2 regions of the Streptomyces sp. NPDC060209 genome follow, and region 1 is predicted to be linked to the other one. Evidence: predicted binding sites of a transcription regulator. Region 1 holds the regulator's gene; the other holds the start of a gene.
The links. Region 1 encodes HrcA, which represses chaperone genes, less so after heat shock. Its sites were predicted from a motif close to TTNGCACTCNGNNNNNCNGAGTGCNAA; they were not measured.
Positions count from the first base shown of each region.

Region 2: groES (co-chaperone GroES) is a predicted target of HrcA. The motif match lies at 17,165-17,191, and genes of this name have one in related genera.

Region 1 covers NZ_JBHWZS010000311.1:148-9,427, forward strand. The annotation lists gene dnaJ (molecular chaperone DnaJ) at 1-1,024, opposite strand, end outside; gene hrcA (heat-inducible transcriptional repressor HrcA) at 1,025-2,041, opposite strand; gene ACFWFI_RS36040 (MBL fold metallo-hydrolase) at 2,208-2,930, shown strand; gene ACFWFI_RS36045 (DUF3097 domain-containing protein) at 2,956-3,774, shown strand; gene ACFWFI_RS36050 (ABC transporter substrate-binding protein) at 3,895-6,780, shown strand; gene hemW (radical SAM family heme chaperone HemW) at 6,851-8,083, opposite strand; gene ACFWFI_RS36060 (SpoIIE family protein phosphatase) at 8,095-9,280, opposite strand, start outside.
Region 2 covers NZ_JBHWZS010000103.1:326-19,488, reverse strand. The annotation lists gene alr (alanine racemase) at 1-606, shown strand, start outside; gene ACFWFI_RS20790 (alpha/beta fold hydrolase) at 660-1,883, shown strand; gene tsaE (tRNA (adenosine(37)-N6)-threonylcarbamoyltransferase complex ATPase subunit type 1 TsaE) at 1,903-2,436, shown strand; gene ACFWFI_RS20780 (protein kinase family protein) at 2,524-3,468, shown strand; gene ACFWFI_RS20775 (protein kinase domain-containing protein) at 3,474-5,645, shown strand; gene ACFWFI_RS20770 (serine/threonine-protein kinase) at 5,669-7,756, shown strand; gene ACFWFI_RS20765 (hypothetical protein) at 7,903-8,088, shown strand; gene ACFWFI_RS20760 (hypothetical protein) at 8,100-8,657, opposite strand; gene tsaB (tRNA (adenosine(37)-N6)-threonylcarbamoyltransferase complex dimerization subunit type 1 TsaB) at 8,827-9,474, shown strand; gene rimI (ribosomal protein S18-alanine N-acetyltransferase) at 9,471-9,962, shown strand; gene tsaD (tRNA (adenosine(37)-N6)-threonylcarbamoyltransferase complex transferase subunit TsaD) at 9,962-11,062, shown strand; gene ACFWFI_RS20740 (hypothetical protein) at 11,059-11,328, shown strand; gene ACFWFI_RS20735 (YciI family protein) at 11,474-11,830, shown strand; gene ACFWFI_RS20730 (RNA polymerase sigma factor) at 11,908-13,149, shown strand; gene ACFWFI_RS20725 (VOC family protein) at 13,222-13,686, shown strand; gene ACFWFI_RS20720 (DUF1876 domain-containing protein) at 13,762-14,034, shown strand; gene ACFWFI_RS20715 (hypothetical protein) at 14,092-14,742, shown strand; gene ACFWFI_RS20710 (THUMP-like domain-containing protein) at 14,743-15,966, opposite strand; gene ACFWFI_RS20705 (polysaccharide deacetylase family protein) at 16,057-17,010, shown strand; gene groES (co-chaperone GroES) at 17,347-17,655, shown strand; gene groL (chaperonin GroEL) at 17,757-19,163, shown strand, end outside.

The sequences.
Region 1 (9,280 bases):
GCTCCTGCTCGGGATCCATCTTCGTCGGGGTCATGACCTCGACATGCACGATCAGGTCGCCGCGCCCGCCACCGCGCAGGTGCGTGATGCCGCGCCCGTGCAGCGGGACCGACTGGCCGGACTGGGTGCCCGGCCGGATGTCGATCTCCTCCAGACCGTCGAGCGTCTCCAGCGGCACCTGGGTGCCCAGCGCCGCGGCGGTCATCGGGATGGTGACCGTGCAGTGCAGATCGTCGCCGCGGCGTTGGAACACGGCGTGCGACAGCTCGTGGATCTCGACGTACAGGTCGCCGGCGGGGCCGCCGCCGGGGCCGACCTCGCCCTCGCCCGCGAGCTGGATCCGGGTGCCGTTGTCGACACCGGCGGGGATCTTCACGGTGAGGGTGCGCCGCGAGCGGATGCGGCCGTCACCGGCGCACTCGGGGCACGGGGTCGGCACGACCGTGCCGAAGCCCTGGCACTGGGGGCAGGGCCGCGAGGTCATGACCTGGCCGAGGAAGGACCTGGTGACCTGGGAGACCTCGCCACGGCCGCGGCACATGTCACAGGTCTGCGCGGAGGTGCCGGGTGCGGCGCCCTCGCCACTGCAGGTCGTACAGACGACCGCGGTGTCGACCTGGATGTCCTTGGTCGTGCCGAAGGCCGCTTCGGAGAGGTCGATCTCCAGGCGGATCATCGCGTCCTGGCCGCGCCGGGTGCGCGAACGGGGTCCGCGCTGCGACGCCGTACCGAAGAACGCGTCCATGATGTCGGAGAAGTTGCCGAAGCCACCCTGTCCGAATCCGCCCGCGCCACCGCCGCCGGAGGCGGACAGCGGGTCGCCGCCGAGGTCGTAGACCTGCTTCTTCTGCGGGTCCGACAGCACCTCGTAAGCGGCGTTGATCTCCTTGAACCGCTCCTGGGTCTTCGGATCCGGGTTGACATCCGGGTGCAGCTCGCGTGCGAGCCGACGGAATGCCTTCTTGATCTCGTCCTGAGATGCGTCGCGGCGCACGCCGAGTACGGCGTAGTAGTCCGTGGCCACTTACGACTCCGCCAGGATCTGTCCGACGTAACGTGCCACTGCGCGTACCGCTCCCATCGTTCCGGGGTAGTCCATGCGGGTCGGTCCGACCACGCCGAGTTTGGCGACTGCCTCGTCGCCCGAACCGTAGCCGACCGCGACGACGGACGTGGAGTTGAGGCCCTCGTGGGCGTTCTCGTGCCCGATCCGTACGGTCATGCCCGAATCCGTTGCCTCACCGAGCAGCTTCAGCAGCACGACCTGCTCCTCCAATGCCTCCAGCACCGGCCGGATCATCACAGGGAAGTCGTGCCCGAAGCGGGTGAGGTTGGAGGTGCCGCCGATGATCAGCCGCTCCTCCGTCTCTTCGACCAGAGTCTCGAGAAGGACGGAGAGCACCGTCGACACGGTTCCCCGGTCCTCGGATTCGAAGGACTCCGGCAGGTCCTGCACCAGCCGCGGGACGTCCGCGAAGCGTCGTCCGACGACCCGGCTGTTCAGCCGGGCCCTCAGATCGGCCAGTGACGTGTCACCGAACGGTGCAGGGCAATCGATCATACGCTGTTCGACCCGGCCCGTGTCCGTGATCAGCACGAGCATCAGCCGGGCCGGAGCCAGCGACAGCAGCTCCACGTGCCGGACCGTCGACCGGGTCAGCGAGGGGTACTGCACGACGGCGACCTGTCTGGTCAGCTGGGCGAGCAGCCGGACCGTGCGGCTCACGACGTCGTCGAGGTCGACCGCGCCGTCGAGGAAATTCTGAATTGCCCGGCGCTCCGGCGACGACAGGGGCTTGACGCCCGCGAGCTTGTCGACGAAGAGCCGGTAGCCCTTGTCCGTCGGAATGCGCCCCGCACTCGTGTGCGGCTGAGCGATGAAACCCTCGTCCTCCAGTACCGCCATGTCGTTGCGGACAGTCGCCGGGGAGACCCCGAGGCTGTGCCGCTCCGTGAGCGCCTTGGAGCCGACGGGCTCCTCGGTGCCGACATAGTCCTGGACGATGGCGCGCAGCACTTCGAGTCTGCGTTCGCTGAGCACCGCGCACACCTCCAGCTGTGGTTCTTCGGCGTCTGCCTGGCACTCTGTGCGTTCGAGTGCCAGCAATCCCCCCCGGTCAGTGTACGGGGGCGGGGTGGGGCCGGGGCAAGGGCGACCGGCCATGCCGTCGCGGGACTGCGCAGGTCGTTGCCGATAGCGTCGCCGTATGGACGTCTCTTGGGAAGAGTTCGGCTGGGAGCGGTTGGGCAACGGTACGGGGCGGCGACGCCTGCCCGTCTGGGACGCGACGGCCGCGCTGGTGGCCGGGGCGGACGGCGTGCTGCTCTACGACACGGGTTCGACGCTCCGGGAGGGCGTCGAGCTGCGGACCCAGGCGGAGGGCCTGCTGGGCCGGAGGGTGACGCATATCGCACTGAGCCATCCGCACTTCGACCATGTGCTGGGCACCGCTGCCTTCTCCGGGGCGGAGGTCTACGGAGCGGTCGGCACGGCGGATCTGCTGGCGCGGGGGGCCGGGGAACTCCGCGCGGACGCGCTGCGGCACGGAATGAGTGAGGCGGACGCCACGGCGGCCACGGACGCGCTGGTGGCCCCGCGGCATCAGGTGAGCGGCGAGTGGACGCTCGACCTCGGCGACGGATTCCAGGTGCTGCTGGCCAATGTGGGCCCCGGTCACAGCGGTCACGATCTCGCGGTGCTGGTGCCGGGCTCCCCCGTCGTGGTGCTCTGCGGCGACCTGGTCGAGGAGTCCGGCGAACCGCAGGCGGGCCGGGACGCGGTCCCCACGCACTGGCCGGCCGCGCTGGACCGGCTCCTGGAGCTGGGCGGCGAGGACGCGCTGTACGTGCCGGGGCACGGGGCGGTCGTGGACGCGGCGTTCGTACGGGCACAGCGTGATCAACTGGCCGCCCGCTTCGGCGTGTCGTGAACGGGCCCCCGTTTATCGTCGTGCCATGCGCAGCTACCAGCCGGATCTGACTCCGCCGTGGAAGAAGTCCGCCCCCGCCCCCGAGGTACCCGCCGAGCCCGATCTGGTCGTCGAGGAGGCCGTCAGCGGCTTCTGCGGGGCGGTGATCCGCTGCGAGAGGACGGCCCAGGGACCGACGGTCACGCTGGAGGACCGCTTCGGCAAGCACCGGGTCTTCCCGATGGAGCCGCGCGGCTTCCTGCTGGAGGGCAGGGTCGTCACGCTCGTGCGCCCGTCGGCCGGCGGCCCGGTCCGCCCCTCACGTACGGCCTCCGGCTCGGTGGCGGTCCCCGGGGCGCGGGCACGGGTGGCGCGGGCGGGCCGGATCTATGTGGAGGGGCGGCACGACGCCGAACTCGTCGAGCGGGTCTGGGGCGACGACCTGCGCATCGAGGGCGTGGTGGTGGAGTACCTGGAGGGCGTCGACGACCTCCCGGCGATCGTGCGGGAGTTCGCGCCCGGTCCGGACGCCCGGCTCGGTGTCCTGGTCGACCATCTGGTGCCCGGTTCCAAGGAGTCCCGGATCGCCGCTCAGGTCACCGACGCGCACGTGTTGGTGGTGGGACATCCGTACATCGACGTCTGGGAGGCCGTGAAGCCGTCGTCCGTCGGCATCCCCGGGTGGCCGGTGGTACCGCGCGGCCAGGACTGGAAGACGGGCGTGTGCCGTGCGCTGGGCTGGCCGGAGAACACGGGCGCGGCCTGGCAGCACATCCTCTCGAAGGTCGGCTCGTACAAGGACCTGGAACCCCAACTTCTGGGCCGTGTCGAGGAATTGATCGACTTCGTCACCCTTCCTGCCTGATGTCCCGGGACCGTTGAGGAGGATCCGGTACCGATCCCCGTGAACACCTGCGCCGCACACTGACCATCCGTTATTGAGGGATGACGGCAGGGCCGGGCTCAGGGGAAGGCACGGGGGCGGATGACGCGCGAAGTGTGGCGGGACAGTGCGGAGAACGAGGCGGCCTCCGCCGTCTTCCACCTCATGCAGCAGCTGATCGACCAGTACCGGGTCAACCGGCCGGTGATGCCCCTGGTCGTGGCGCAGGCACAGGACGCTGCCGCCGGCCCGGAGATCGACGGCAGGGTCCAGCAGATCGTCTGCCAGGTCCACCGGGCGAACCAGCTGCGCCGGGTCCCGGTGAAACTCCTCGACGCCGGCGGCGCCACCCCGTACGAGGCGGCGCTGTCCATGGTCCGCACCCTCACCGAGCGGCCCTGGGAGACCCGGGGCGCCTCGCAGTACAAGCCCTTCACCTTTCCCCGCTCCCGGCTGCTCGCCGCCATCGAGCAGGCCACTGCGACGGTCGTCGCGCAGCCGGACTGGGGTGGTGCCCGTGAGCGCGACGAACGGATCCTGGAACAGCTGGGCAGCCTGCGCTGGCGGGCCAGCCGGTCGGGGCGCAACAACTGGTGGGACTCGCTCCGCGCCTCGGTCCGTCCGGAGACCTTCCTGGGGGCCGTCTTCATCGCCGTGCTCAGCGTGCTGCTGGGCGAGATCGGCTGGGTGCTGACCGCCCTGGTGGCGGCCGCGGCCCTGTTCGGCCTGGCGGTCGTGCGGCTGATGACGAGGGCTGCGCCGCCGCTGCTCTGGCTGCGCCCGGCCAGCCGATGGCTCGCGACCACGTCGTCCCTGGCGGCGTCGAGCACCGCGTATCCGTCCGACGGCTGGTCGCGTTTCTCCCCCAGCGGTTCCTGGCGAGTGATCCGGGCGCGGGCCGCCGCTGTCGCGGAGCGGGTGGCCGACGCGGGGGCCGGCGACGAGCACGCGCGCCAGTTCCACCTGGAACTGCGGGTCCAGGCGCTGCTGGAGGACCTGCTGGACAGCTACCGGGCGCACGCCCTGGACTGGCGGCGCAGCAAGCGCACCGTTCCGCCGGTGGTGTTCCTTCCCACGGCCACACAGGACAACGGCGGCGTCCTTCTGATCAACGCCATCAACAACGTGCGCTCGCGGCGCAGCGAGGTCGATCCGCTGCTGCTCCTGGCCTCCCTGCCGGCCGACCGGATCATGCGGCACACCCCGCCGCTGCCTCCGGAGCCGCCCGCGAACGCCGGCGCCGGCTCGGGAGCCCGCGCACGGTACGAGAGCTGGGTCGAGGACCTGAGCGTCGGCCAGGCTCCCGCGGCGGCCGTGTCGCTGGCCTGGGTGCTGCGGCTGCCCCTCCCCACCGAGCAGCTGACCCACGAGCACGCCTATCTCCAGCTCGTCACCCACCGGGTCCGGCGGACCTGGGCCTGGTGGGTGATGTCGGGCAGGACCGTCACGCTCGTGCTGGTCGGCGCGCTGCTGGGGACCTTCCTGTGGAGCCAGCACTGGAAGGAGACGTACTGCTACGGCCCGCTCGTCGGCCGCAGCACGGACGCGGTCAGAGTGGCCGGTCCCGGGGGCACCAAGGAGTGCGTCGGGGTGGCGACCGCCTCCGAGGTGCGCTTCGCCGAGGGGAACGCCCTGCAGCTGAACGGGGTGGGCAAGGGCGTCACCTTCGAGCGGATCGAACAGGCGATACGGGAGCAGAACGCGGGGATCCAGCCGGACGCGCCGCACGTCACCGTCGTCTACGCGGGCCCGCTCACCGGCACCGACACGAACAAGGAGGACACCCGCAAGGGCTTGGAGGAGCTGACCGGCGTCTACCTCCACCAGCGGTTCGTCAACGACACGGCGAATCGTTCCGTCAAGCTCCGGGTCCTGACGGCCAACGGCGGCCAGGACATGCTGCGGCAGACGACGGCGGTCAAGAAGATCATCGAGGTCGCCCGGCGGGACTCCTCCGTCGTAGGCGTGGTGGGCCTCGGCCGGAACACCACGGACAGCGCGAAGGCCACCGGACTCCTCCAGCGCGCCGGACTGCCCGTGGTGGACACCACGAACTCCGGCAGCGACCTGGCCCGCGAGTTCCCGAACTACTTCGGCCTCGCCGCGACCGACGAGGAGCAGGCGGACGCCGTCGGGCTGATCGCCGGCCAGCTGGCGGACCGGCTGGACGATCCGCAGGCCGTCGTCCTGTCCAGGAAGGTGGGCAACGAGGACAAGGACCGCTACACCACCGAGCAGCGCAGGGTCGGCCTGGAGATGCTGAAGGAATCCGGCTTCGCCCTGGCCGCCGACACCCGGTACTCCTTGTCCAAGGACGGCGGATCGGCCAATCTCGACGCGCCCCTGCACTCGATCTGCGGGGCGGAGCGCGTACCCGACGCCCTGTACTTCGCCGGCCGGGTCGAGGACGTCAACACACTGATGTCCGGACTCGGGCAGACGGCCGGCTGCTCGGACAAGGCCATCACGGTCTTCACCGGCGACGACCTGGCCAAAGCGCGTTTCGACGACTCGACGAAGCTCGCGGACAAGGTCACGCTCTACTACGGCGCGCTCGCGCCGATGAGCCAGGGCGGCGGCCGGGCGTTCTACGAGGACTCCCGCAAGACGCTGGAGTCGCTGCTCCCCGAAGGGCAGCAGCTGCCCGCTCTGCCGAAGGAGCGCCCGTACGAGGACCAGATGTTCGCCAGCGGGCAGATCGTCATCTCCTACCAGGCGACGGCGGCCCTCTACGCCGCGGCGACCCGCAGCGACACTCCGCAGAGCGCGGCGGAGACCTGGGCGACGCTGTACTCGGTGGCCCTGCACGACATGCCGACCGGGACCATCACCTTCCGGGGGACGACTCCCTACGCCGACCAGAAGGTGCACGGCCTGAACGTCGTCGAGGTCACGCGCCCGGGGCCGGACGCGCGGAGCCGCATCGTGTGCGGCCGGGCGGCGGGTGGCGGGGCGGCGCTCACCCGTGCGGACTGTCCGGTGCCCTGAGGGCTCTCCAGGGGCCGTAGAAGCCTCCCCCTGCGCGGCCCTTCGAGGGTGCACGGGCCGGTGCGGGGCCTCAGTCCACCAGGTCCCGCACCACGGCGTCGGCCAGCAGCCGGCCCCGCAGTGTGAGGACCGCGCGTCCCTCACCGTAAGGTCCGGGCTCCAGCAGCCCGTCCGTCACCGCGCGGCCGGCCGCCGCGAGGCCCGCGGGGGCGAGCAGTGAAAGCGGGCAGCCCTCGACGAGCCGCAGCTCCAGCAGAATGCGCTCGACCCGCCGGTCCTCGTCGCCGAGCACCTCGCGGCCGGCCCCGGGCGAGCGGCCCTCGGCCAGGGCCTGCGCGTAGGCCCCGGGGTGCTTGACGTTCCACCAGCGCACCCCGCCGACGTGGCTGTGCGCCCCCGGTCCGGCGCCCCACCAGTCGGCCCCGCGCCAGTACAGCTCGTTGTGCAGGCAGCGGCCCTCGGGCGTACGGGACCAGTTCGACACCTCGTACCAGGAGAAGCCCGCGGCCGCCATCGCCTCGTCGGCGATCAGATAGCGGTCGGCGTGGACGTCGTCGTCCGTCATCGGGACCTCGCCCCGTCGGATACGGCGGGCGAGCTGGGTCCCCTCCTCGACGATCAGCGCGTACGCCGACACATGGTCGGGCCCGGCGCCGATCGCCGCTTCCAGGGAGGCCCGCCAGTCGTCGTCGGACTCACCCGGTGTCCCGTAGATCAGGTCGAGATTGACGTGTTCGAAGCCGGCCTCACGGGCCTCGGCGACACAGGCCTCGGGCCTGCCGGGCGTGTGGGTACGGTCCAGGACCTTCAGGACGTGCTGCCGGGCGCTCTGCATGCCGAAGGAGACACGGTTGAAGCCGCCCTCCCGCAGCGCCGCGAGATACGCCGGATCGACGGATTCCGGATTGGCCTCCGTGGTGATCTCCGCGTCCTCCGCCAGCCCGAACTCCTCACGGATCGCCGCGAGCATCCGGACGAGGTCCGCGGCGGGCAGCAGCGTCGGCGTACCGCCTCCGACGAAGACCGTGCGGACCGGACGGGGGTCGTCGCCGAGCACCTTGCGGGCCTGGCGGACCTCCTCGACCAGATGGGCCGCGTAGTTGTCCCGGGACGCCAGGGCGCCGCCGGAACCGCGCAGCTCGGTCGCGGTGTAGGTGTTGAAGTCGCAGTAGCCGCAGCGGGTGGCGCAGTAGGGCACGTGCAGGTAGAAGCCGAGCGGCCGGCCGGCGGCGCCTTCCAGGGCATGGCGGGGCAGCGCCCCGTCGTCGGGCACGGGCTCACCATCGGGCAGTACGGAAGGCATACCGTCCATTGTCACTCGCCGGCGGAGCTGTCCCGCACATCCGCGTGTCCGTCGACCTGGATCACCATCAGGGCCAGGTCGTCGTCGGGCGGGCGCTCGGCGAAGGCGTGGACGGCCCGCTTGATCCGGTCGGCTATCCCGGCGGCCGGAAGCCCCGCGCAGCCCGCCAGGACCTTCGCGAGGCCGTCGCCGTCGTCGAACATCAGCCGCCCCGAGCGCCGCTCCGTCACCCCGTCGGTGACGCAGAGGAGGCTGTCACCCGGTGCCAGGTCGAAGCTCTGGCTGCCGTACGCCACATCCTCGACGACTCCGAGCAGCACCTGCGGCTCGGCGGCGGGGCGTACGGAGCCGTCGGGTCGCAGCAGGAGCGGGAGCGGATGGCCGGCGCTCGCCACCGTGCAGCGCACACCGCCGTCCGGGAGTGGCACGAGGTCGCCGTACAGCAGGGAGAGGAAGCGGGACTGGTAGCCGTCCTGGATCTGCTCGCCGCCCTGGAGCTGCTGACCGCCCGCCGCCGCGACCATGAGGGCGGCGGCCTCGGCCGCCTCCATGGCGTCGTCCAGGAGGAGCCGGTTGAGCCGGTCGAGGACCTCTCCGACGCGGAAGCCCTCCCGGGACAGCAGGCGCAGCCAGGGCCGGGCGAGGCCGGTGACGACGGCGGCCTCGGGGCCGCTGCCCTGGACGTCTCCGAGCACGAAGCACCAGCGGCCGCCGGGGCACGGGAAGAGGTCGTAGAAGTCGCCTCCGACCACGCCGTCGTCCCCCGGCTCGTACACCAGGGCACTGGTGACTCCGGGTATCTCGGCGACCTTGCTGGGCAGCAGGCCGCGCTGCAGGATGCGGCTGATGGTGGCCTGGCGGGTGTAGGCGCGGGCGGCGCCCACGGCGAGGCCCACCCGGCGTACGAAGTCCGCGAGGAGGGCGGCGACCGCGTCGGGAATGTGGTCGGCGCCCTCGCGGCCCACGAGGACGGCGCCGAGGGTGCGGCCGCCCGAGATGATGCGGTGGGCGAGCGCGGCGCCCGTCCCGTCCCCGCGCGCCGCCGCGGCGCCTCCCGGCCACGGCATGGGTACGGGGCCGGTACCGACGCTTCCGGGTAAGCGGAGCGGCTCCTTCTCCAGCGCGGGGCGCAGCAGCGCGGTCCGCGCCTCGTCGCTGTGCCAGACACCCGCCAGCCTGGGAACGGCCGCCGGGCCG
Region 2 (19,163 bases), on a different contig from region 1:
CAGCTGAACGTCTTCCGCGACATGGTGGCGTACGCGGAGAAGGAAGGCGTCCGACCCGAGGTGCGGCACATCGCCAACTCTCCGGCGACGCTCACGGTGCCCGAGTCCCACTTCGACCTCGTCCGCACCGGCATCGCGATGTACGGCATCTCGCCCAGCCCCGAGCTGGGCACCCCGGCCGACTTCGGGCTGCGGCCCGTCATGACGCTCGCCGCCTCCGTCGCGCTCGTCAAGCAGGTCCCTCCGGGCCACGGCATCAGCTACGGACACCACTACACGACCTCCGCCGAGACCACGCTCGCCCTGGTGCCGGTCGGCTACGCGGACGGCATCCCGCGCCATGCCTCGGGCCGGGGCCCCGTCCTCGTCGGAGGCGCCGTCCGCAGGATCGCCGGCCGGGTCGCGATGGACCAGTTCGTGGTCGATCTCGGGGGAGACGTCCTGGAGGCGGGCGCCGAAGCGGTGCTGTTCGGGCCGGGGGACCGGGGCGAGCCGAGCGCGGAGGACTGGGCGCAGGCGGCGGACACGATCGCGTACGAGATCGTCACGCGCATCGGCGCACGCGTCCCGCGCGTCCATCTCCACGAGGACTCCGGCCGGGGCTGAGGCCCCGGCCCGGCCAGGATCATGATCCGACGACGACGAAGGAGCACGGCACGGTGAGCGAGACCAGCGCGGAGGACGTGGTGGCGACGGCGGCCGTCGCGGCGGCCGGCTGGCGCCGGGCGGGCGTCGCCGGGGCGGCGATAGGCGTCATCGCCGCGGGCGCGGCCGCGGGCGTCGCCGTCGAGCGGCTCACCGTGGGCCGGGGCATGCGCAAGAAGGCCCGCCTCGCGCTGGACGCCTCCGGCCCGTACGGCTCCCTGCGGGGGCTGCCCGGCCGGGCGGTCGCGGACGACGGCACCGAGCTGTACTACGAGGTCGACGAGATCGAACCGGACGGCGGTACGAGCCGTTCCGGCGCGCGCTCCGGGAGTGCCCCCGCGGGCTCCGGATCGCGCAGGCGCAGGCTCTTCGGGAGCAAGGACCCCGCGCCTCTGACCGTCGTCTTCAGCCATGGCTACTGCCTCGGCCAGGACTCCTGGCACTTCCAGCGCGCCGCGCTGCGCGGCCTGGTCCGCACGGTCCACTGGGACCAGCGCAGCCACGGCCGCTCCGAGCGGGGCAGGGCGCAGGCCGAGGGCGTGCCGGTCGGCATCGACCAGCTGGGCCGTGATCTCAAGGCGGTCCTCGACGCGGCGGCTCCCGAGGGCCCGCTGGTGCTGGTCGGGCACTCCATGGGAGGCATGACGATGATGGCGCTCGCCGACCGGTATCCGGAGCTGATCCGCGACCGGGTGGCCGCGGTCGCGTTCGTCGGGACGTCGAGCGGCAAGCTCGGCGAGGTGAATTTCGGGCTGCCGGTGGCGGGCGTGAACGCGGTGCGCCGGGTGCTGCCCGGGGTGCTCAAGGCGCTCGGCTCGCAGACGGAGCTGGTGGAGCGAGGCCGGCGGGCGACAGCCGACCTGTTCGCGGGACTGATCAAGCGCTACTCGTTCGGATCGCGGGACGTGGACCCGGCGGTCGCGCGGTTCGCGGAGCGGCTCATCGAGTCGACCCCGATCGATGTGGTCGCCGAGTTCTATCCGGCCTTCACCGAACACGACAAGAGCGGGGCCCTGCCCGCCTTCCTCGGGATTCCGGTGCTGATCCTGGCCGGTGACAAGGACCTCGTGACGCCCAGTTCGCACAGTGAGGCCATCGCGGACGAGCTTCCGGACGCGGAGCTGGTCATCGTGCCGGACGCCGGGCATCTGGTGATGCTGGAACATCCGGAGACGGTGACCGACCGGCTCGCGGACCTGCTGGTGCGGATCGGAGCCGTTCCGGCCGAGGCGCGCTGATCCTCTACCGTTGGTCGGCATGGAAGCAGCGCACAACGGCCCGGTGGCCGACACCGTCGCACCGGGCACCGTCACCCTGGACATCGCCGTCGAGTCCCCCGAAGAGATGAAGGAGCTGGGCCGCCGGATCGCCGGTGTGCTGGCCCCCGGCGACCTGGTGATGCTCACCGGAGAGCTCGGCGCGGGCAAGACCACCCTGACCCGGGGCCTCGGTGAGGGCCTCGGGGTACGCGGTGCCGTCACCTCGCCGACCTTCGTGATCGCCCGGGTCCATCCGCCGCTGGGCGAGGGCCCCGCACTGGTCCACGTCGACGCGTACCGCCTGGGCGGCGGCCTCGACGAGATGGAGGACCTGGACCTCGACGTGTCGCTGCCGGAATCGGTGATCGTCGTGGAGTGGGGCGACGGCAAGGTCGAGGAGCTGTCGGAGGACCGGCTGCGGGTGGTGATCGACCGCGCCGTCGGCGACACGGACGACGAACGCCGCACGGTGACCCTGGTGGGCATCGGCGAGCGCTGGGCGGGGCTGGGCGCGGAGCTGACGGGGGCCTGATGCTCCTCCTCGTGGAGGTGCCGTGACCCGTCCGGCGGCGCCTGAGTAGGGTTGGCCCCGGCCGGCGCGAACACGGGGGACGCACGCATGCAACACCTGCGGGGGGACGACCCTGTCCGGATCGGCCCGTACACGGTCCTGGGCCGGTTCGACACGGGGAGCGGCCCCGGCGTTCTCCCGGAGCCCCGGTACATCGCGCGGAGCGCCGACGGCGACCGGACCGTGCTCGTCTGCCTTCCGCGCACCGGCGCGGACCCCGCTCGGTGGGCCGCCGAAGCACGACAGGCCCGCGACCTGTCCGTTCCCGGCTTCCTCCCGGTGGACGAGGTGGGAGGCACGGCGGCCGCCCCCTGGTACGCGGCGCCCCATGACGTGGCGCTCTCGCTCCCCGACGCGCTCACGGCCCAGCGGGGCCCGCTGCCGGAGCCGTTCGTGCGCGCCCTCGGCACGGCGCTGGCCTCTTCGCTGGGAGCGGCGCACGCCCAGGGTGTGATCCACGCAGGGCTGTCCCCGTCCGCGGTCCTGGTGACCCCGAGCGGGATCCGGCTGGCCGGATTCGGGGCGGTGCGCTCCGCCGGGGCGGACGGGCAGCACCGCGGGAACATCCCGGGCATCGACCACGGAAGCCTGCCGCCGGAGCAGATGACGGGCGGCAGACCGCGTCCGCTCGGGGACGTCCACGGGATCGGAGCGGTGCTCTCGTACGCGAGCACCGGCCACACCGTGCCGCAGCGCGAGGAGATCCCCGAAGGGCTGCGCGCCGTGATCACCGCGTGCCTCGCCCGCGACCCCGCGCAACGCCCGGCAGCGGCGGAGCTGGCGGCCGCGTTCGCCGTGGGTCCCGGTCGCGCCGCACCCGCGGTGGGCGGCCGGCAGGCCACGGTGCTCGACGCCCCTTTCGCCGCCGCTCTCCCTCCCAGGGTGGCCGTGTCCCTCGCCAGGGCGGCGGCCACCGTACTCGCGGCGGAGCCCTCCGGGCCCGCGCCGGTCCGCGGAGATCGCCCGCGGCTCACAACCGACGGTCTGGACTGACGGCCATGTTCTCCGCACTCACCCACGACGACCCCTCCCGGTTCGGCGGATACCGCCCGGTCGCCCGCCTCGGAGGCGGAGGCATGGGGACGGTCTATCTGGCCCGCTCGGCGGACGGCCGGACCGTGGCCCTCAAGACGATGCACGCCCACCTGGCCGCGGATCCGGTGTTCCGCAGCCGCTTCCGACTGGAGACCGACGCGGCCCGGATCATCGGCCCGGTCCACGGGGCCCGGGTCTTCGACGCCGATCCGTCGGCCGACATCCCCTGGCTGGCGACCGAGTACGTGCTGGGGCCGGGACTCGACGACGCGGTCTCCGTGTGCGGCGCCCTCCCGGAGCCGGCGGTACGGGCGCTCGGGGCTCTGCTGTGCGCGGCACTGACCCAGCTTCATCACTCGGACGTCGTCCACCGTGACCTCAAGCCGTCCAACATCATGCTCACCGTCGACGGGCCCAAGGTCATCGACTTCGGCATCGCCCGCGCCGACGGGGACGACCGCCTCACGCGGACCGGAGCGGCTGCGGGCACTCCCGCCTTCATGTCCCCGGAACAGGCGACCGGCCACGAGCACACCGCGGCCGGTGACGTGTTCGCCCTCGCCGGGGTGCTCACCTACGCGGCCACGGGCCGTGGGCCCTTCGGGGCCGGGCAGCCCGCCGACCTCCTCTACCGGGTCCGCTACGCGGAGCCCGACCTCACGGGTGTTCCCGCGGCACTGCTGCCGGTCCTGGCCAGGGCCCTCAGCAAGGTCCCGGCGGACCGGCCCTCCGCCACCGAGCTCGCGGCCTGGCTGGAGCCCCCCGCAGGGGAGTTCTCGGATCACCTGCCCGATGCAGTCCTCACCGGCATCGCCCGGCGCGCCTCGGCGGTGTTCGCCGTGATGCCCCGCCGCACGGCACCGGCGGACGCGGAGGCCCTCCCGGACACGGCCGCGCGAACCACCGTCCGGCCGTCCCGCCGCGGGGTTCTGGCCGCGGGCGGCGGCTCCCTGCTGGCTCTGGCGGCGGCCGGGACGGGTGCGTGGGCGTGGTTCGGGCGGGAAAGTCCTGGCCGGAAGAACATCCCCACCGTGTCGAAGAGCCCCGCGTCGGACATGCTCTGGCAGGTCGGATCCGACTACGGGATCGACCCCGAAGTGCCGTCGGCCCCGCTTCTGCTGGAGGACGCCGTCCTCGTGGCGTCGAGCGCCAGCACGCTGCAGGCCGTGGACCCGCGTACGGGCCGATCCCTCTGGACGGAGCAGGACGTACTCCTCTTCCACCAGACCACCACGGACGGCAAGCGGGTGTACACCGTCGACTACGCCCTGGACGAAGAGGCTCCGCTCGCCGTCCGCATCGTCGAGACGGACACGGGGACCGCCGGTCCGACGGTCGCCCGTCTCACGAACCTCCGGGGGCGCATGCACCAGAACCAGCTGCTCTGCGCCACGGAAGCCGTCGTCTACGGAGTGGGCGGGGTGGGGCCCTACTCGACCGAGGGGTTCCGCAAGGACCAGTCCTGGTTCCTCTTCGCGCTCGACAGCGGGACGAGCGACGTGCTGTGGACCCGCCCGCTCCCCGCCAGGCCGGACCGGTCCGAGCGCTTCCACTTCCTGTCCGGCCGGCGCGAGGGAGACCACCTGGTCCTCGTCCAGCAGGCGGCGGACGGCGGGCTGAGCCTCACCGTCCGGGACGCCCGCACCGGCGCACCGCTGTGGGACACCCCGCTCGACGGGGAGGGCCCGGCCTCGGGCCATGCCCGGACCGCGGTCGACGCACAACACGTGTACCTCGCGTCGGACGGTCTCGTCGCACGGCGACTGGCGGACGGCGCCGAGGCCTGGCGCCACGAAGGAGACCGCCCGGGAGCCGTCCACGGCCCGCCGGCGGTCAAGGACGGCGTCGTCTACGCGGTGGAGAAGGGCCGAGGCGTCGTCGCGGTCCACGCCGGTAGCGGCAAGGCCGCGTGGACGCAGACGGGCCAGGCGGGCGCGGAGGCCGACGCACCGCCCACGGTGGGAACCGCCTACGTGTACAGCGAGTCCGCCACCGGCCTCACCGCCGCAGACCTCCGTACCGGCGCGGCCGCCCAACCGCTCAAGGCCGCTCGCGGCCGGTACTTCGCCCACGGACCCGCCGAGCGGCTCATCGCCCAGGGCGACGCCTATACCGCCGGATACCCACTCCTCTGACTGCACGGGAAGCGTCGCGGAACATGAAACCCCTGACTACCGGAGACCCGATCCGGCTCGGTCCCTACCGCATCCTCGGGATCCTCGGCGAGGGCGGCATGGGCAAGGTGTACGTCGGCCGGGACGGCGGAGGGACTGTCGCCGCGGTGAAGGTGCTGCACTCGCACCTCGCCCACGACCCCGATCTCGCCCGGCGCTTCGTCCGCGAGGCCCTCATGGCGCAGGCGGTCGGCAGCGACGGCGTGGCCAGGGTCATCGACAGCAGGACCGAGGGCGGGCGGCCCTGGATCGCGACCGAGTTCCTGGTAGGGCCGACCCTCGAGGAAGCGGTCGGCGCGTACGGCCCGCTCGACGAACCGGCCGTACGCGCCCTCGCCGTGGCGGTGGCACGCGGACTGCGGGACATCCACGCCGCAGGCCTCGTGCACCGCGACGTGAAGCCCGGCAACATCGTGCTCACCGCCACCGGCCCGCGGATCATCGACTTCGGGATCGCGCGCCCCGAGCACGGCCTCACGCTGACCCTGACCGGACAGGTCCCGGTGACGCCCGGCTACGGAGCCCCCGAACAGGTGCTCGGTCACCGTGTCGGTCCGGCCGCCGACGTCTTCTCACTCGGCGCGGTGCTCGTGTACGCGGCGAGCGGCCGACGCGCGTACGACGGCCCGCACGTCGCCGCCGTGCAGTACGAAGTCGTCCACGGCGAGCCGCGCCTGGACGGGGTGCCGGCAGCGCTCCGGCATCTGATCGCCCCGTGCTTCGCCAAGGATCCCGCGCAGCGTCCCTCCACGGACGCGATGACCACGGCCTTCGATCCGCCGCGCGGCGCGGAACGCGCCTGGCGCCACGGCCCCCTCGCGCGGGACGTCTCGGCTCGTCGGCGCAGCCTCCACGACCTCACCACGTCGGTCGACGTGGGTACGGGCCGTGCTGTGCCGCGGCGCCGCCTGCTGACCGCGCTCGGCGTCGGCGGCGCGCTCGCCGCCGTGGGCGGGGGAACCGCTCTGTGGCTGCACGGTCGTGACCGCCCGGACCCCTTCGGTATCCCGCCGGCCGTGAAGACTCCGAAGGCACCGGTCCTGTCCGCGGAGGAGGGCGACTACGTCTACGGCGAGACGCCCGAACCGATATGGACCCACACCTCGGTGTTCGGTGACGACACCCCCGCGCCGCTGCCGGTGCGCGACGTCATCGTGGTCGGTGCCCCCGGCGGGGGCATCGCGGCGCGCGGCGTCGTCGACGGTGGACTCCGCTGGTCGGCACCCGGCACGGAGGCCGCGCGCCGATACGTGTCGCTCTCCGGGCGACTGGTGGCCGCGGCGGACGGCGAGGGCGTCCTGCGCACCTTCGTCGCCTCGACGGGCGAACCGAAGTGGACCGCCGCCGTGGATGCCTCCTGGGTCCTGGCGGCGGACGACGAAGCGGTGTACGTGGTCACGGGCGACGGCCGCCTGCGGAGCATCGGCCGGGCGGACGGCAAGGTGCGCTGGTCCGTCGACGCCGGATCCGGACTCGGCGCGAAGCCCGGGCCACGCGGTGTGACGGTGGCCGGGCGCCTGGTGGTCGCCGCAGCGGGCGGCACCGTCGTCGCGGTCCGGACCGATGACGGCGGCACGGCGTGGAAGCTGCCCGACCAGGGCGAGGGGCGGCCCGGGCTGGCGACCGCCGAGGGCGCCGTCTTCGTGAGCGGCGAGCACCTGCGGGCCGTGAACGCGGGCGACGGCAAGGAGCGCTGGGTCGCGGACAACCCCGAGGTGTCCGGCATCACGCCTGCGTGGGGCTCTCCCACGGTGCACGGCACACACGTGTACGCGGCGGTCCTCGGATACCCCCGACGCCTGGGCACCGAGGACGGACAGCCGACCGATTGGGTCCAGGAGGGCCTGCTGAGGTGCGACCCGCCGAGCCCGCTCATCGTCCAGGGCGACGGCTTCTGGTCGGTCGCGGTGAACGACACGGGGGGCGGGGTCAACGTGATCGATCTGGCCGAGGATCGCGAACCGTGGGTGTTTCCCGTCATCAAGAACACCGATCGCTACTGGCTCACCGCCGACGCCAACCGGGTCTTCGTCATGGACGGTGACTCGCTGACGGCGCTGCCGGTGTTCTGAGGGGCGGCCCGGGCCCGCTCTTTCCGACAGGTCGTCGGTAAGTGTTGCGTGCGGGGCCGCGGACGTGGTCCCATGGGAAGGACCTGGTTAGGTCTACCTAATTATTGACCTGGCCATGTCGTTCACCGAAGCCCGAGGAGGCGTGTATGCCGACACCCGAGCGTGACGTGGAGCCGCAGTCGCCGCCGGTGGAGCAGCCGTCGGCCTCTACGGTGTCGATGAAGGACCTGCTGGCGTCCTGCGCCGCCGCGTCGGCGGTCTCGACGCCGCCACGCAGTGAACGGCCCGACGCCGACGAGGAGCAGCTGTCGGCGGGGCGTGACGCCGCCTAGCGCCCCAGCCCTCAGGGGACGACGACGACCTTCACACCGACCGTGGCGAACGTCCACAGCACGTCGCCGTCGGCCCGCTTCATCCGCACCCCGCCGGTCTTCATCGTGGGGTCGGGGCTCTCCATCGAGCCGTCCTGGGCGGCGCTGAAGCCCACGGCCACGTCGTCGACGTCCGCGAAGCGCACCACGTGCTCGATCAGGACGCCGTCCGAGCCCTTGATGCTGCCGGAGCGCGAGGTCACCCGGTACACGCCGGGCAGCGGGTTCACGGAGCTCGGCATGACGGCGAACGTCCGGAGAGCCTTCTCCTCGTCGTCCACCAGCCACACCCGGCGGTCCTTCAGCGCGTACACGACGCGGGCCCCCGCGTCGGAGTCCTCGGGGACCGCGAGCGGCTCCTTCGGGGGCTCGGGCTTCTCGGTGGGGGCCGCCGCAGGCTTGGAGACCTCGGCCGAGGGGACGGCGACCGTGTCGGGCGCGTTCGCCGACGCCTGGTAGGCGAGGAAACAGACCGCGGCCACCGCCGCGGCAGTGAGCCCGGCCACGATTCCCGAGCTGCCCCTTGCCACCGTGAGGTCCCCTTTCACATGCCGTCCGTCGCATGTCGTACAAGCATTTACGTCGTACACGCGTATACCCGGCGACGGTACCAGCAGCGGGAGGGGAGACCGGGACGCTGTACTGGCTGCCGTGGCCGAGTCGGCGGAGCCGTAGGCTGTTTGTGTGCTGCTGCTTGCCATGGATACCGCCACCCCCGCCGTCACCGTCGCCCTTCACGACGGGACCTCCGTCGTCGCCGAGACCGGCCAGGTCGATGCCCGGAGGCACGGGGAGCTTCTTCTGCCCGCCGTCGACCGGGTCCTCGCCGAGGCCGGGGTGAAGCTCGACGCCGTGACCGACGTGGCCGTCGGGGTCGGCCCCGGCCCGTACACCGGGCTGCGCGTCGGCCTGGTCACCGCCGCGACCTTCGGTTCCGCCCTCTCCGTTCCGGTGCACGGGGTGTGCACGCTCGACGCCCTCGCTCACGCCGCCGGTCTGGACGGCCTCGAAGGCCCCTTCGCCGTCGCGACCGACGCGCGCCGCAAGGAGGTCTACTGGGCGCGGTACGAGGACTTCCGTACCCGGGACGGCGAACCCTCCGTCGACCGGCCCGCCGACATCGCGGAACGGCTCGCCGGACTGCCCGTCGCCGGTGCCGGCGCGCTGCTCTACCCCGAGGCCTTCCCGGACGCCCGGGGCCCGGAACACGTCTCCGCCGGCGCGCTCGCCGCCCTCGCCGCCGAACGCCTGGCCGCCGGCGCCGCGCTGCTGCCGCCGCAGCCGCTCTATCTGCGCAGGCCCGACGCCCAGGTGCCGAAGAACTACAAGGTGGTCACACCCAAGTGACCACCGCGACCGCTGTGCTCCGCGAGATGCGCTGGTGGGACATCGAGCCGGTGCTGGAGCTGGAACACGAGCTGTTCCCCGACGACGCCTGGTCGGCCGGCATGTTCTGGTCCGAACTGGCCCGCGCCCGCGGGCCCCGCGCCACCCACCGCTACGTCGTGGCCGAGGACCCCGCCGACGGCCGGATCGTCGGTTACGCGGGTCTGGCCTCGGCCGGCGACCTCGCCGACGTCCAGACGATCGCGGTCAGCCGCGGCCAGTGGGGCGGCGGCCTCGGCTCCGACCTTCTGACCGACCTGCTCCGGCACGCCACCGCCTTCGAGTGCACCGCCGTGCTCCTGGAGGTCCGTGTCGACAACACCCGCGCCCAGAAGCTCTACGAACGCTTCGGCTTCGAACCCATCGGCTTCCGCCGTGGCTACTACCAGCCGGGCAACATCGACGCACTCGTCATGCGCCTGACCGTACAAGGAACAGAGACAGACTGATGGCTGACGAACCGCTCGTACTCGGTATCGAGACCTCCTGCGACGAGACCGGTGTCGGCATCGTGCGCGGGACGACGCTCCTCGCCGACGCCGTCGCTTCCAGCGTCGACACGCACGCCCGCTTCGGCGGTGTCGTCCCGGAGATCGCCTCCCGCGCCCACCTGGAGTCGATGGTCCCCACCATCGAGCGCGCCCTGAAGGACGCAGGGATCAGTGCCCGCGACCTCGACGGCATCGCGGTCACGGCCGGCCCCGGGCTCGCCGGGGCGCTGCTCGTCGGCGTCTCGGCGGCCAAGGCGTACGCGTACGCCCTGAACAAGCCGCTCTACGGGGTGAACCACCTGGCCTCGCACATCTGCGTCGACCAGCTGGAGCACGGCCCGCTGCCCGAGCCGACGATGGCGCTCCTGGTGAGCGGCGGGCACTCCTCGCTGCTGCTGGCCCCGGACATCACGAACGACGTACGGCCGCTGGGCGCGACCATCGACGACGCGGCGGGCGAGGCCTTCGACAAGATCGCCCGGGTGCTGGACCTCGGTTTTCCCGGAGGCCCGGTCATCGACCGGCTGGCCAGGGAGGGCGACCCGAAGGCGATCGCCTTCCCGCGCGGGCTGAGCGGCTCGCGCGATCCCGCGTACGACTTCTCCTTCTCCGGGCTCAAGACGTCCGTGGCGCGCTGGATCGAGGCGAAGCGCGCGGCGGGCGAGGAGGTTCCCGTACGGGACGTGGCGGCGTCGTTCCAGGAGGCCGTCGTGGACGTCCTCACCCGCAAGGCCGTCCGGGCCTGCAAGGACGAGGGTGTCGACCACCTGATGATCGGTGGTGGCGTCGCGGCCAACTCGCGGCTCCGGGCGCTCGCCGAGGAGCGGTGCGAGAAGGCCGGGATCCGCCTGCGGGTCCCCCGGCCGGGGCTGTGCACCGACAACGGCGCCATGGTCGCCGCGCTCGGCGCGGAGATGGTGGCGCGCAACCGCCCGGTGTCGGACTGGGAGCTCTCCGCGGACTCCTCGCTGCCGGTCACGGAGACCCACGTGCCGGGCGCTCACAGCCACGACCACGACCACGTGCACGAGATCAGCAAGGACAACCTCTACTCATGACCGTCGCCCTGATGTGGGAGGCCCGCGCCGCCGAGGGCCGGGGCACGGAGCTGCTGGAGTGGGCCAGGGCCCGGACGGCCGAGCTGGCCCGGGAGCCGCTGCGCAGCGAGCTGCTGCGCGCCCCGCAGGACCGGGTGCTCGTGCTGACCTGGTGGGACGCCGCCTACGACGACGAGCTGCCGGAGCTGCCGGAGCCGGACGCCGGGCTGATCACCCGCGCGGTCCACCGGTGGCGCTTCGAGTCCCTCGGCCCGGCGGGCGGCTGATCCGGGACCGGGGAGCGCCGGACGGGATGCCTCCCGGAAAAGAATCCTGAAAGATTTTCCCGGACGTGTCGATCCGGGCCCCTCCCGTTCGACGCATGGGTGAGAGGCGGGGAACAGCCCCGCTTCCGGAGTCCGAGGAGACACCATGCCGCGCTATCTGACGATGGTCCGGATCGACGAGAGGAACGCCCCGGCCGAGGGCCCCAGCCCGGCGCTGATGGAGCGCATGGGGGCGCTCATCGAGGAGATGACCAAGGCAGGTGTCCTGCTGGACACCGCGGGTCTCACCCCGACCTCCGAAGGCACCAGGGTCACCTGGTCCGACGGCGAGTTCACCGTCACCGACGGGCCGTTCACCGAGACGAAGGAAGTCATCGGGGGCTACGCCCTCATCCAGGCCAAGGACAAGGCCGAGATCCTGGAATGGACCAAGCGCTTCCTCGCGGTCCACGAGCCGTACTGGACGATCACCTCCGAGATCCGGGAGATCGCCGAAGGCTGACGGGGACGGCGGACAGCGTCCGGGGCGGGGCGGCGGATCCTTGCCGCGCCCGCCCCCGGCTGCTCTGATGGGTGTCCGTGACAGCAACGAGCAGCGCCGTCGAGACCGTGTACCGGATCGAGTCGGCCAGGATCATCGCCGGAACGGCGCGCATCGTGCGGGACGTCGGAATCGCCGAGGAGATCGCCCAGGACGCACTGGTCGCCGCCCTGGAGCAGTGGCCGAGGACGGGCGTCCCCGACCGGCCCGGAGCCTGGCTCATGGCCACCGCGAAACACCGGGCGATCGATCTCGTACGCCGCAAGGAGACCTACGCCCGCAAGCTGGCCGAGGCCGGCCGGGCACTGGAGGACGTGCCGCCGCCCGGGGTGGCCGACCCGGACGCCATCGACGACGACCTGCTCCGGCTGATCTTCACCTCGTGCCATCCGGTGCTCTCCACCGAGGCGCGTGTCGCCCTCACCCTGCGGCTGCTCGGCGGCCTGAGCACCGACGAGATCTCCCGCGCGTTCCTGGCCACGGAATCCGCTGTCGCCCAGCGCATCGTCCGCGCCAAGCGGACCCTCGGCCGTGCGGGGGTGCCCTTCGAGGTGCCGTCGGGGCCGGAGCGTTCCGCACGGCTCGGCTCCGTGCTCGACGTCGTCTACCTGATCTTCAACGAGGGGTACGCGGCCACCGCGGGCGACGACTGGCTGCGCCCCGCGCTCTGCGAGGACGCCCTGCGGCTCGCGCGGCTGCTGGCGGGTCTGATGGACGGGGAGCCGGAGGTCCACGGGCTGGCGGCCCTCCTGGAACTGCAGGCGTCCCGTACCCGCGCCAGGACGGGCGCGGACGGCACGCCCCTCCTGCTGGCGGATCAGAACCGGGCCCGCTGGGACCAGTTGCTGATCCGACGGGGTTTCGCGGCTCTGGAACGGGCACACGCGCTGGGCGGCGCCCCGGGGCCGTACACGCTGCAGGCCGCGATCGCCGCCTGCCACGCCCGCGCCCTGCGCTACTCCGACACCGACTGGCCGACGATCGCCACCCTCTACGGGCACCTCGCCAGGGCCGCCCCGTCGCCGGTGGTGGAGCTGAACCGCGCGGTGGCCGTGTCGATGACCGAGGGACCGGAGGCGGGTCTCGCCCTGACCGACGCACTGGTGGACGATCCGGCACTCTCGGGGTACCACCTGCTGCCGAGTGTGCGCGGTGACCTGCTGGAGCGGCTGGGGCGGGGCGAGGAGGCACGAGCCGCTTTCGTACGGGCGTCGGAGCTGACCCGTAACGCACGGGAGCGGGAACTGCTGCTCGCACGTGCCGGGCGCGTGTCCCGATGAGTTCCGGGCGCTGCGGCGGTCTACCTTGCACAGCGTCCCGTGACGCACCGCGCGGAGTGGAGGAGAGAGACCATGCAGAAGATCAGGCCCTGTCTGTGGTTCGACGACCAGGCCCAGGAGGCCGCGGAGTTCTACGTCTCGGTCTTCGGCGGGGACTCCCGCATCGTCGACGTCACCCACAACCTGGACGCGGCGCCGGGGGAGACCGGATCGGTCCTGACGGTGGACTTCGTGCTCGCGGGCCAGGAGTACCTCGGCCTCAACGGCGGCCCTCATTTCCGCTTCAGCGAGGCCGTCTCGCTGAGCGTGGACTGTGTGGACCAGGAGGAGGTCGACAGGCTGTGGGCGAAGTTCACCGAGGAGGGTGAGGAGAGCATGTGCGGGTGGCTGAAGGACAAGTACGGCCTGTCCTGGCAGATCGTCCCGCGTGCGCTGCCCGAGCTGCTCGGCGGCCCCGACCGGGCCAGGGCCGGCCGGGCGATGAAGGCGATGATGGGCATGCGGAAGCTGGACGTGCGGGCCCTGCTGGACGCCTGAGGCGCGCAGCGCACGCCGTGCGCGGGCGGGGGAACGGGCGCACCCTGGAAACAGGACTCCCGGGAGGTGACCGTGATGATGGAGACCGCCGTCGGATGGCATGTCGAGCTGGAATTCGAGGAGGACACCCACCGGACCCGTGCGGCCGCGATGGTGCGGCTGAGTGACGGGACCGAAGTGCGGGCCCACGGCTACGCCAGCCGCCACCCCTCCGACTCGCAGCAGCCGCGGGTGGGGGAGGAGATCGCCGGGGCACGCGCGCTCAACGAACTGGCGATGAGGCTGCTCACCAAGGCGCACGACGAGATCGACGAGGCGTCCGGCCGGACGTCGTACCCGCTGACCTGATTCCCCGAACCGTTCCACCGCCGGAGGGCGGCGCGCGGACTCGGTAATGTCTGGGCCATGCCCAGCCGTTCACCGCTTCCGCCTCCGCCCCCGCCAGTGGAGATACGTACATGGCCCGACCGCGACGCCCTGTTGAGGGACCGGGCGGTGGTTCTCGGCGAGCTCGTGAAGATGTTCATCGGGCCCACGCGGCTCGGAATCCTGTGGATGTGGGCGGGGATCGCCGCACTCGGCTGGTCCCTGGTGGGATCGGCGTTCCTCATGTTCGAGGACGCCTACGACAGCCTGGGTGTGATCCCGGGGGTCATCTGTCTCGCCGCCGGCGCCGCCGTGCTGATCCCCGCGGGCGCCCTCCTGGCCGTCGGCGTGGCCAGGGACCTGCGCGTCCACCGGCTCCTCGTGGCGTGGGGCGGGCTGGACCGCGATCCCGTGGGTGACGTGCCCCTGCGCAGGCCACGGGCGAGCCTCGCCTGGCTGCTGCTGTCCTTCACGCTCTGCGCGGCGGGCCTGTTCGCCTGCGTTGGCGTCCCGGGGACCGCCAGGGCGGGCCAGGAGACGTACGGCCTGGTGGCCTGGCTGATGGGGCTCGGCTTCCTCGCCTGGCTGACCGGACTGACCGGAATCGTCAAGGCGTTCGCCCACCGCCGCTGGGTGCTGCGGGTACTCGTCGGGGCGCCGACGGGCCCGCCGGTCACGGTCGACGGCTGATCAGGGCCGCTTCACCGGCTGCCCGATCAGCATCGTCGGGGCGCCGGCCACCCGGGTCAGGATGACGGTGGCGGCGTGCGGCCCCTGGAGCTTCATCTTCCGGCGAAGCTCCTCCGGTTCGACCGCCGAGCCGCGCTTCTTGACGGTCAGGACACCGACCTGACGCTCCCTCAGCAGCGCTTTCAGCTTCTTCATGTTGAAGGGCAGCTGATCGGTGATCTCGTACGCGGCCGTGGCGTCGGATTCGTACGGAGTGTCGCTCGTGACATACGCGATCGTCTCGTCGATCAGCCTGCCACCGCACCGTTCCACGACGCGGGCCACCAGGTGGGCGCGGATGACGGCGCCGTCCGGCTCGTGCAGATACCGGCCGACGGGGCCGACCGGCGGGGCGGGGAGCGGGCCGTCGGAGACGAGGGTCGTGCGGGACGGGAGCAGCGTGGCCCGGAAGGCGCCGGGGGTGAAGCCCTCGCCGAACCAGAGCACGGCCTCCTTCACATCGCCGCCGTCCGAGATCCACTCGGCCTCGGCCTGCGGGCCGATCGCCTCGTGCGGCACGCCGGGGGCGATCTTCAGCGCGGCGCGGGGCGCCTTGAGCGCGGCCCCGGTCGCCCAGGAGAGCGGCGGTGAGTAGGCCTCGGGGTCGAAGATCCTGCCCCGTCCGCCGCGCCGCGCCGGGTCGACGAAGACGGCGTCGTACGGGGAGGTGTCGATCTCGGTGACGTCGGCGCACCGGACCTCGACGAGGTCCTGGAGGCCGAGCGCCTCGGCGTTGGCGCGGGCGACCTGGGCGGTGAGCGGATCGCGGTCCACGGCCAGGACCGAGATGCCCGCCCGGGCAAGGGCGATCGCGTCGCCTCCGATTCCGCAGCACAGGTCGGCCACGCTCCGCACGCCGAGCTCCGCGAACCGCTCCGCGCGGTAGCCGGCGACCGAGGTGCGGGTCGCCTGTTCCACGCCGTCGGGGGTGAAGAACATGCGGTACGCGTCCGCCGCCCCGAACTTCGCCACCGCGCGCTGCCGCAGCCGCGCCTGACCGAGCGCCGCCGACACCAGGGCGGCGGGATGCGTGCGGCGGAGCCGGGTCGCGGTCGCCAGTTCCCGTGCGGGGTCGTGGTCGCGCAGCTCGTCCAGTAGCGCCGCGCCCTCGGGGGAGCGCAGGGCGGCGAAGGCGGCGAGAGGGTCGGCGGGGTCGGCCTGATCGGCGGGGGGAAGGGCGTTCACGAATCCATTGTGAGCCAGCCGGGGGACGCGGCGGGTCCGCCGGAGGTGTCGCGGCGGGCGGCCGATATCCCGGTGGCAGGATGCGGCGCCATGCAGCTAGTACGACAAAAAGAAAAATTCGCCACGAAGCGTCACAGAACGGCCTGTGCGGTCCTGGCCGCCCTGTTGATCGGCGCCGCCGCCTCCGGGTGCGCCGACGGTAAGGACGAAGGGGCCGGCGGCTTGCGGAAGCCGGCCGCCGGGCAGCCGGGGGCCGCCGCCGCGCAGGCGGGTCCCGCCGCGGCCGAGGCCAAGGTCAAGGCCAAGGCCGAGCGGCTGAAGCGGGAGCAGGCCGCCCGCGTCGCCGTCGCGAAGAAGTGGGGTCTGGCGAAGGTGCCGCTCGTCGCCCCAGCGCCACCCGCCGTGAAGCCGCGCATCACCACCCGTGAGGGGTTCGAGGTGGAGGGCGGGGAGAAGCTGCCGCCGGTCTTCACCACCGTGCCCACCAAGGAGCGGATCGTCTTCCTGACGATGGACGACGGGGCGGAGAAGGATCCCGAGCTGCTGCGGATGATGACCGAGCTGAAGATCCCGTACAGCGCCTTCCTCACCGACTACGTGGTGAGTGACGACTACGGCTACTTCAAGGACATGCAGGCCCGGGGCGTCACCCTCAACAACCACACGCTCAACCACCGCTACCTTCCGGGGCTTTCGAAGGCCGACCAGCGGCGGGAGATCTGCGGCGAGCAGGACAAGCTCGGGAAGTACTTCGGGAAGCGGCCCACCCTCTTCCGGCCGCCGTACGGCAACTACAACGGCGACACCCTGCGCATCGCCGCGTCCTGCGGCATCAAGGCCGTGCCCCTGTGGGCGGCCGAGGCGTTCCCCGACCACATGGAGTGGCGGGAGTGGGACCAGGACCTGCATCCCGGCGACATCATCCTCACCCACTTCCGGGGGTCCGAGGACTGGAAGGGGTCCATGACCGACATGATCCGCCGCGTCATGGAGACGGTCACGGACAAGGGGTACGCCGTGGCCAGGCTGGAGGACTACGTCTGAGGTGACTGCGTCCGGTGCGGGGCGCGGGTGCGGACGGTGTGACGGGCCGTCCGCCCCGTCCGCAGCGTCCCCGTCCCGCGGCCGGAACACCGCGGCGGTCTCCCGCGTTGTCCGGGCGTGCGCCGGTCCAACGGCGCCACGCGAGGGTGGTGAATTGGCACTCCGCTTGACCGAGTGCTAATCGCGGTCATAGTCTCAGTGCTGGCACTCCCCAAGGGAGAGTGCCAGCACTACCGCGCGACAGGGCAGGTCCGGCACCCGCGACGACGGATCGACCTGGTCGCCACACCACAGACTGTTAAACCCCGTGAGATCTCCGAAGGGGGAGACCGGATCGTGTCGACCACCAGCTCCAAGGTTGCGATCAAGCCGCTCGAGGACCGCATTGTGGTCCAGCCGCTCGACGCCGAGCAGACCACGGCTTCCGGCCTGGTCATTCCGGACACCGCGAAGGAGAAGCCCCAGGAGGGCGTCGTCCTGGCCGTGGGCCCGGGCCGCTTCGAGAACGGCGAGCGCCTTCCGCTCGACGTCAAGACCGGCGACGTCGTTCTGTACAGCAAGTACGGCGGCACCGAGGTGAAGTACAACGGCGAGGAGTACCTCGTCCTCTCGGCGCGCGACGTCCTCGCGATCGTCGAGAAGTAATTCACCCACGTTTGCTTCTGTTCTGCGCCCCTGGCCCCCTGCGAAATAACTAGCCGGGCGGCGAGGGGCGCAGTTCGTTTTGAGAGGGAAGAAAACAGCCCATGGCGAAGATTCTGAAGTTCGACGAGGACGCCCGTCGCGCCCTTGAGCGCGGCGTCAACAAGCTTGCCGACACGGTGAAGGTGACGATCGGCCCGAAGGGCCGCAACGTCGTCATCGACAAGAAGTTCGGCGCTCCCACCATCACCAACGACGGTGTCACCATCGCGCGCGAGGTCGAGCTCGACGACCCGTACGAGAACCTCGGTGCCCAGCTGGTGAAGGAGGTGGCGACCAAGACCAACGACGTAGCTGGTGACGGCACCACCACCGCCACCGTGCTCGCCCAGGCCCTCGTCCGCGAAGGCCTGCGCAACGTCGCCGCGGGCGCGTCCCCGGCCGCCCTGAAGAAGGGCATCGACGCCGCCGTGAAGGCCGTGTCCGAGGACCTCCTCGCGACCGCCCGCCCGATCGACGACAAGGCCGACATCGCCGCCGTGGCCGCGCTCTCCGCGCAGGACCCGCAGGTCGGCGAGCTCATCGCGGACGCGATGGACAAGGTCGGCAAGGACGGTGTCATCACCGTCGAGGAGTCCAACACCTTCGGTCTGGACCTCGAGTTCACCGAGGGCATGGCCTTCGACAAGGGTTACCTGTCCCCGTACATGGTGACCGACCAGGAGCGTATGGAGGCCGTCCTCGACGACCCGTACATCCTGATCCACCAGGGCAAGATCGGCTCCATCCAGGAGCTGCTCCCGCTCCTGGAGAAGGTCATCCAGGCCGGTGCCTCGAAGCCGCTGCTGATCATCGCCGAGGACGTCGAGGGCGAGGCGCTCTCCACCCTCGTCGTCAACAAGATCCGTGGCACCTTCAACGCCGTCGCGGTGAAGGCCCCCGGCTTCGGTGACCGCCGCAAGGCCATGCTCGGCGACATCGCCACCCTCACCGGTGCGACCGTCATCGCCGAGGAGGTCGGCCTCAAGCTCGACCAGGCCGGTCTGGACGTGCTGGGCACCGCCCGCCGCGTCACCGTCTCCAAGGACGACACGACCATCGTCGACGGCGGCGGCGACTCCGCCGACGTCAAGGGCCGCGTCAACCAGATCAAGGCCGAGATCGAGTCCACGGACTCCGACTGGGACCGCGAGAAGCTCCAGGAGCGCCTCGCGAAGCTGGCCGGCGGCGTGTGCGTGATCCGTGTCGGTGCCGCCACCGAGGTGGAGCTCAAGGAGAAGAAGCACCGTCTGGAGGACGCCATCTCCGCGACCCGCGCCGCGGTCGAGGAGGGCATCGTCTCCGGTGGTGGCTCCGCTCTGGTCCACGCCGTCAAGGTCCTCGAGGGCAACCTCGGCAAGACCGGCGACGAGGCCACGGGTGTCGCGGTCGTGCGCCGCGCCGCCGTCGAGCCGCTCCGCTGGATCGCCGAGAACGCGGGCCTCGAGGGCTACGTCATCACCTCGAAGGTC